Linked DNA regions of Cecembia calidifontis. The protein of the gene in region 1 binds, or shares a complex with, the protein of each later gene. Links are inferred from orthologs where the notes say so. Each region holds a gene or a part of one and is shown on either strand. Other genes may lie near its edges.

Region 1 (3,706 bases):
GTCCATGCCAGCGAGGAGATGTTTGAATTGTGGGATGACTGTATGAGTTTTCCCAATCTATTTGTCAAAGTGAAGAGGCATCAGTCCCTGACATTGGAATACCTGGATGAAAACTGGGAGAAACAAAGCTGGAAAGTGGAAGGGGCGATTTCTGAATTGATCCAACATGAATACGATCATTTGAATGGGGTTTTGTGTACCATGCGGGAGATTGATGAGAAGAGTTTTAAGTGGAGGGTTTAGGGGGATGGGAAGAGCCAAGTAAAAAGGCAAAAGTCGGATGTCTGATGTCGGATTAGGCCTGAAAGGCCTTGATAACAAAGGGATGGTTGTAGGTCAACCCGGATTTGAAGGGCCGTTTTGAAGTGGGATTTCAAAATTCCGATTTCGGAAGGGTGAGGTGGGGATTTTAAAAGGCGGAATTCGAGTTTGAGATAGGTTTTAATATAATCCCCAGAATTCCCGATGTTTTTTGAATTCAATCGGGCTACTTAAAATTATTTCCCTAATTTTGCACCAATTTAGCCATAAGTATTTAACCCTCTTAAAACCTCATTTAGAATGCCTAAGGACACCAGCATCAAACACGTTCTACTTATCGGTTCAGGCCCTATTGTTATCGGACAAGCTTGCGAATTTGACTATTCAGGTTCACAAGCAGCCAGGTCACTCAGGGAAGAAGGGATCAAGGTCACGTTGATCAACTCGAATCCTGCAACCATCATGACGGACCCGGTTACGGCCGACCACGTGTATTTGTTGCCACTCGAGAAAAAATCCATTGTCAAAATCCTTCAGGAGCACCCGGACATTGATGCGGTATTGCCGACCATGGGAGGTCAGACTGCGCTCAATCTCGCCATTGACTGCGATAAGGCAGGTATTTGGAAAAAATTTGGTGTCAGGATGATCGGTGTGGATATCGATGCCATCGACACGGCAGAAAACAGGGAAAAATTCAAAGCCCTGATGGAAAAAATCGGCGTGGGGGTTTGTAAGGGAGATACCGCAACTTCTTTCCTTCAAGGAAAAGAAATTGCTCAGGAAATCGGATTCCCTTTGATTATCCGTGCTTCCTATACTTTAGGAGGGGCCGGTGGAGCTTTCGTAGAGAAAGCAGAGGATTTTGAAAAACTCTTGATGGCTGGCTTGCAGGCTTCTCCTGTTCACGAAGTCTTGATCGAACAAAGCATCCTTGGCTGGAAAGAGTATGAACTGGAAGTCATGAGGGACAATTTGGGTAACATGATCGTCATCTGTTCCATCGAAAACTTCGACCCTATGGGAGTTCATACTGGAGACTCCATTACCGTAGCGCCCGCGATGACCCTTCCTGATACGGTGTATCAAAAGATGAGGAATTATGCCATCAAGATGATGAACAGCATTGGGAATTTTGCTGGAGGATGTAATGTGCAATTTGCAGTAAGCCCTGATAATTCGCAGATCATTGGTATTGAAATCAACCCGAGGGTTTCCCGTTCTTCCGCCCTCGCATCTAAGGCTACCGGGTATCCTATTGCAAAAGTAGCCGCCAAATTGGCCATTGGCTACAATCTGGATGAATTGACCAATTCCATTACAGGAACAACCTCTGCTTTCTTTGAACCTTCCATTGACTATGTGATCGTGAAGATCCCAAGATGGAATTTCGATAAGTTCAAAGGTTCAGACAGAAGATTGGGCCTTTCCATGAAAGCAGTAGGGGAAGTAATGGGTATCGGCCGCAACTTCCAGGAAGCACTTCAAAAAGCCTGTCAGTCTCTTGAAATCAAGAGAAATGGACTGGGTGCAGATGGCAAAGAATTGAAAAACCAGGAACAGCTACTTTACAGTTTGGCCAATCCAAGCTGGAACAGGCTGTTCCATGTATATGATGCTTTCAAACTGGGTATATCCTTCAGGACTATCCATGATTTGACCAAAATTGATAAGTGGTTCCTCAAACAAATCGAGGAATTGATCCACGTGGAAGCCGAAATTGAAAAATATAACATCGATACCATCCCAAGGGAATTGATGGACATGGCCAAGAAAAAAGGCTATGCAGACAGACAGATCGCTCATTTGCTAGGCTGTCTTGAATCAGAAGTCTTCAATAAGCGCTATCATGAAATGGGGATCAAGCGGGTGTATAAACTCGTAGATACCTGTGCCGCGGAATTCGAAGCCAAGACGCCTTATTATTATTCCACCTTTGGTGAAGAAAATGAGTCCCAGCCTTCCAACAAGAAGAAGGTAGTGGTCTTGGGTTCAGGACCTAACCGGGTGGGACAAGGTATTGAATTTGACTATTCCTGTGTGCATGGGGTGTTGGCTGCCAAAGAATGTGGCTATGAGACCATCATGATCAACTGTAACCCGGAGACAGTTTCCACCGACCCGGATATTTCTGATAAGCTGTACTTTGAACCGGTTTTCTGGGAGCATATTTATGAGATCATCCTTCAGGAAAAGCCTTTGGGTGTGATTGTTCAGTTGGGAGGCCAAACAGCCCTCAAGTTGGCCGAGAAAATGGATAAATACGGTATACCTATCATTGGTACCAGCTTTGAAGCCTTAGACTTGGCAGAGGACAGGGGACGTTTCTCTACCTTGCTGAAAGAAAATGATGTGCCTTATCCTGAGTTTGGTACTATCCATAATACCGATGAGGCATTGGAGTTGTGCAAGACTATAGGCTTCCCGTTGTTGGTTAGACCATCTTATGTCCTTGGTGGTCAGGGGATGAAGATCGTGATCAACGAGAAGGAATTGGAAGAGCATGTGGTAAATGTCCTGAAGGATATCCCAAATAATGAGATCCTCCTGGACCATTTCCTGGAAGGTGCCATTGAAGCCGAAGCGGATGCCATCTGCGATGGAGAGAATGTTTATATCATTGGCATCATGCAGCATATAGAACCTGCCGGTATCCACTCCGGAGATTCTTATGCAGTATTGCCTCCTTATAATCTGGGAGATTATGTGATGCGCCAAATCGAAACTTATACCCACAAAATCGCCTTGGCACTCAAAACAGTTGGGTTGATCAATATTCAGTTTGCAATCAAAAATGATAAGGTTTATGTGATTGAAGCGAACCCAAGGGCCTCAAGAACCGTTCCTTTCATCTGTAAGGCTTATCAGGAACCTTATGTCAACTACGCTACTAAGGTGATGTTGGGGGAGAAAAAGGTAACCGATTTTGAATTCAAACCAGTGAAAAAAGGTTATGCTATCAAAGAACCGGTATTCTCTTTCCATAAATTCCCTAATGTGAATAAGGAATTGGGTCCTGAAATGAAATCTACAGGGGAAGCGATCTATTTCATCGATGATCTGATGGATGATTATTTCATGAAGATTTATGCCGAAAGGAATCTTTATTTGAGTAGATAAAAAATATTGCGGAACCAAGGAGGTTTTTAAGAGACTAAAGACACAAGATACAAGACATAAGATTTGGGTTGGAAATTCAGTTTAAACTAGATCTTATGTCAGTATTCTTATTGAGAATATTGTCTTGCGTCTAACTTCTTGCATCTAAAAGTCTAAATATGGGATTTATATTTAAATTTCTTTTGATTGCCATTGCCCTGTCCTGGATATTCTCCAAACTTTTGCAGTTTTTCTTAAGAAGTAAACTGAAGCAGTTTGTGGATCATGCCAATAACCTGAAAAGGGAAGAGGAGCTGAGAAAAAAAGGCAGGTCTGGAAAAGGAGA
Region 2 (3,223 bases), 350 kb from region 1 along the record:
CTCCTCTTGGAGATCTTGATCTTTCCGTTCGTGCGTTCAACTGTTTGAAAGCTGCAGATGTAAGGACTTTGGGTGATCTTGCTAAACTTGAAATTTCCGATATGATGAAATTCAGGAATTTCGGTAAGAAATCCTTAGCTGAGCTTGAGCAGCTTATCCAGGAAAAAGGTTTGACCTTCGGAATGGATTTGTCTAAGTATAAACTTGATGAAGAATAATAAAAATGAGACACGGTAAGAAATTTAACCACCTTGGCAGGACAGCCAGTCACAGGAAGGCTATGCTTTCCAATATGGCTAACTCCCTGATTCTTCACAAGCGTATTTCTACAACGCTTGCCAAGGCTAAGGAGCTTAAAAAATATGTAGAGCCTCTGATTACCAGAGCCAAAGAAGATACTACTCACAACAGGAGGGTAGCTTTCTCTTACCTGAAAAACAAAGAAGGTATCAAAGCTTTGTTTGGTGAGGTGATTGAAAAAGTTGGTAATAGAGCCGGTGGATATACAAGAATTATCAAAACAGGATTCCGTCTTGGTGATAATGCTGAAATGTGTATCATTGAATTGGTTGATTTCAATGAGTTGATGCTTAAAGAAGCCAAACCAGCCAAGAAAACAACCAGAAGAAGTAGAAGAGGCGCAGGTAAAGCTGCAGAATCTCCTGCTGCAGAGGCTTCAAAAGCTGAAGAAAACAATCAAGAAAAATCTGCTGAATAATTCATGCAAGAAGTTTCAAAAAATAAAGGGATTGGACTTTAGTTCAATCCCTTTTTTTATATCCTTTCTATTTTACCACAAGTAAAACTGCAAAATTCCTTAACTTTGGCGAGTCCATTTAATCAACATGAATAAACAAAAAGCAACCCTACTTCTTGCTGACGGTACAATCTTTAGAGGAACGCTCATTGGCAGTCCTGGTACCAACGGCGGAGAGATATGTTTCAATACCGGCATGACCGGCTATCAGGAAATCTATACTGATCCATCCTATACCGGACAAATTGTAGTGACCACAACCTCCCATATCGGGAATTATGGGGTAATTGATTCTGAAGTTGAATCTGACCATCCTACCATTGCCGGAATAGTTGTCAATAGTTTTTCAGAAGTGTATAGCAGGCTTGATGCCAGTGGCTCCCTTCAGGATTATCTGGTCAAATATGGCATCACCGGTATTGCTGATATTGATACACGTAAACTGGTGAGACATATCCGTTCTAAAGGGGCCATGAATGCCATCATCAGCTCTGAATTTGAAGAGGATCTTGCCGGACTCAAGGCGCAGTTGAATCTTGTGCCGGACATGAACGGGCTGGAACTTTCTTCCCAGGTATGTACCAAAGAACCATTCTTTTTTGGGGAAGAAAATGCTCCCTTAAAAGTGGCCTGTTTGGACTTTGGTATCAAATTGAATATCCTGAGGAACCTGGCCGAAAGAGGGGTGTATTGTAAGGTTTTTCCTGCTAAGACAAGTTTGGCCGAAATGGAAGCATGGAATCCCGACGGCTATTTCCTTTCCAATGGTCCCGGAGATCCTGCGGTAATGGATTATGCGGTGAAGACTACCAAAGAGATTTTGGAATTGAATAAGCCTGTTTTTGGGATTTGTCTGGGGCATCAGATATTGGCCGAATCCTGCGGTATATCCACTTACAAGATGCACCATGGACACAGAGGGCTTAACCATCCTATCAAGAACCTGCTTACAGGAAAAAGTGAAATTACTTCTCAAAACCATGGCTTTGTGGTAAAAAGGGAAGATGTGGAGAAAAGCGACCTGGTGGAAATAACCCATGTACATCTCAACGACAATACGATTGCAGGTATCCGCTTGAAACAAAAACCAGCATTTTCTGTACAATACCATCCGGAATCATCTCCTGGACCTCATGATTCGAGGTATTTATTCGATGATTTTATATCTTTAATGCGAAAAAATTAAAACTCTTAAACCTTTAACATTATGACTTTGATTCAATCCATTCATGCCAGACAGATCTTAGATTCCCGTGGTAATCCTACCATTGAGGTAGATGTGTTTACAGAAACAGGTGCTTTTGGTAGGGCTGCTGTTCCCAGTGGTGCTTCTACAGGTATCAATGAGGCCGTAGAGCTTCGTGATGGTGATAAATCCAAATACCTGGGAAAAGGTGTATTGAAAGCTGTCTCCAACGTGAATGATGTGATTGCCCCTGAATTGGTTGGCTTGAGCATTTTTGAGCAAAATCTCATCGATCAGATCATGATCGACCTGGATGGAACACCTAACAAAAGTAAATTAGGTGCTAATGCTATCCTTGGTGTTTCTTTGGCAGTGGCTAAAGCAGCAGCTATGGAGGCTGGGCAGCCATTGTACAGATATATAGGAGGTGTCAATGCCAATACCCTTCCTGTACCTATGATGAATATCATCAATGGAGGCTCGCATTCCGATGCCCCTATTGCGTTTCAGGAATTTATGGTTCGACCGGTAGGTGCGGAAAATTTTACAGAGGCCATAAGAATGGGCTGCGAAATTTTCCACCATTTGAAAAAAATCCTTCATGATAAAGGATTGAGTACTGCTGTAGGTGATGAGGGAGGTTTTGCTCCTAATTTTTCCGGAGGTACTGAAGAGGCTTTAGCCTGTATTTTGGATGCTATCGCCAAAGCTGGCTACAAAGCCGGTGATGATGTGACCATCGCTTTAGACTGTGCTGCTTCTGAATTCTTCAAAGATGGCAAATATGATTATTCCAAATTTGAAGGGCCTAACGGTAAAGTAAGAAGCAGAGAAGAGCAGGTAGCTTATTTGGCTGAATTAACCGAAAAATATCCAATAGACTCTATCGAAGATGGCTGTGCTGAGGAAGATTGGGAAGGTTGGTCCATGTTGACTGCCAAAATTGGAAACAAAATCCAGTTGGTAGGAGATGACCTTTTGGTGACCAATGTGAAGTTCTTGGAAAGAGGTATCAAGGAGAAGGCTGCCAATGCTATCCTGATCAAAGTTAATCAAATCGGCACTTTGACAGAAACCTTGAATGCTATAGCCATGGCCCATAAGGCGGGATGGAATTGTGTGATGTCCCATAGATCAGGTGAAACTGAAGACTCAACCATTGCGGATCTTGCAGTAGCTACAAATTGCGGACAGATCAAAACCGGTTCTGCTTCCAGATCTGACAGGATGGCCAAATACAACCAATTGTTGAGAATCGAAGAGCAGCTGGGTGACTCTGC

Evidence for each region.
Region 2: the proteins of carB (region 1) and carA are in contact, whole or in part, in a solved structure (PDB 1KEE), measured with the Escherichia coli proteins. The link is inferred for Cecembia calidifontis from one-to-one orthologs.

What each region holds. Positions count from the first base shown.
Region 1 is NZ_SGXG01000001.1:491,054-494,759, reverse strand. Bases 205-3,581 are described here. They hold carB (carbamoyl-phosphate synthase large subunit), read left to right. Parts: upstream 205-561; coding sequence 562-3,381; downstream 3,382-3,581. Other genes in these bases: BC751_RS02185 (DUF4834 family protein), read left to right, coding at 3,540-3,581; BC751_RS02195 (peptide deformylase), read left to right, coding at 205-243. Outside these bases: more of BC751_RS02195, read left to right, coding at 1-204; more of BC751_RS02185, read left to right, coding at 3,582-3,706. UniProt on the Escherichia coli protein: Large subunit of the glutamine-dependent carbamoyl phosphate synthetase (CPSase).
Region 2 is NZ_SGXG01000001.1:144,486-147,708, reverse strand. Bases 1-2,894 are described here. They hold carA (glutamine-hydrolyzing carbamoyl-phosphate synthase small subunit), read left to right. Parts: upstream 1-845; coding sequence 846-1,943; downstream 1,944-2,894. Other genes in these bases: eno (phosphopyruvate hydratase), read left to right, coding at 1,965-2,894; rplQ (50S ribosomal protein L17), read left to right, coding at 224-718; BC751_RS00580 (DNA-directed RNA polymerase subunit alpha), read left to right, coding at 1-218. Outside these bases: more of eno, read left to right, coding at 2,895-3,223. UniProt on the Escherichia coli protein: Small subunit of the glutamine-dependent carbamoyl phosphate synthetase (CPSase).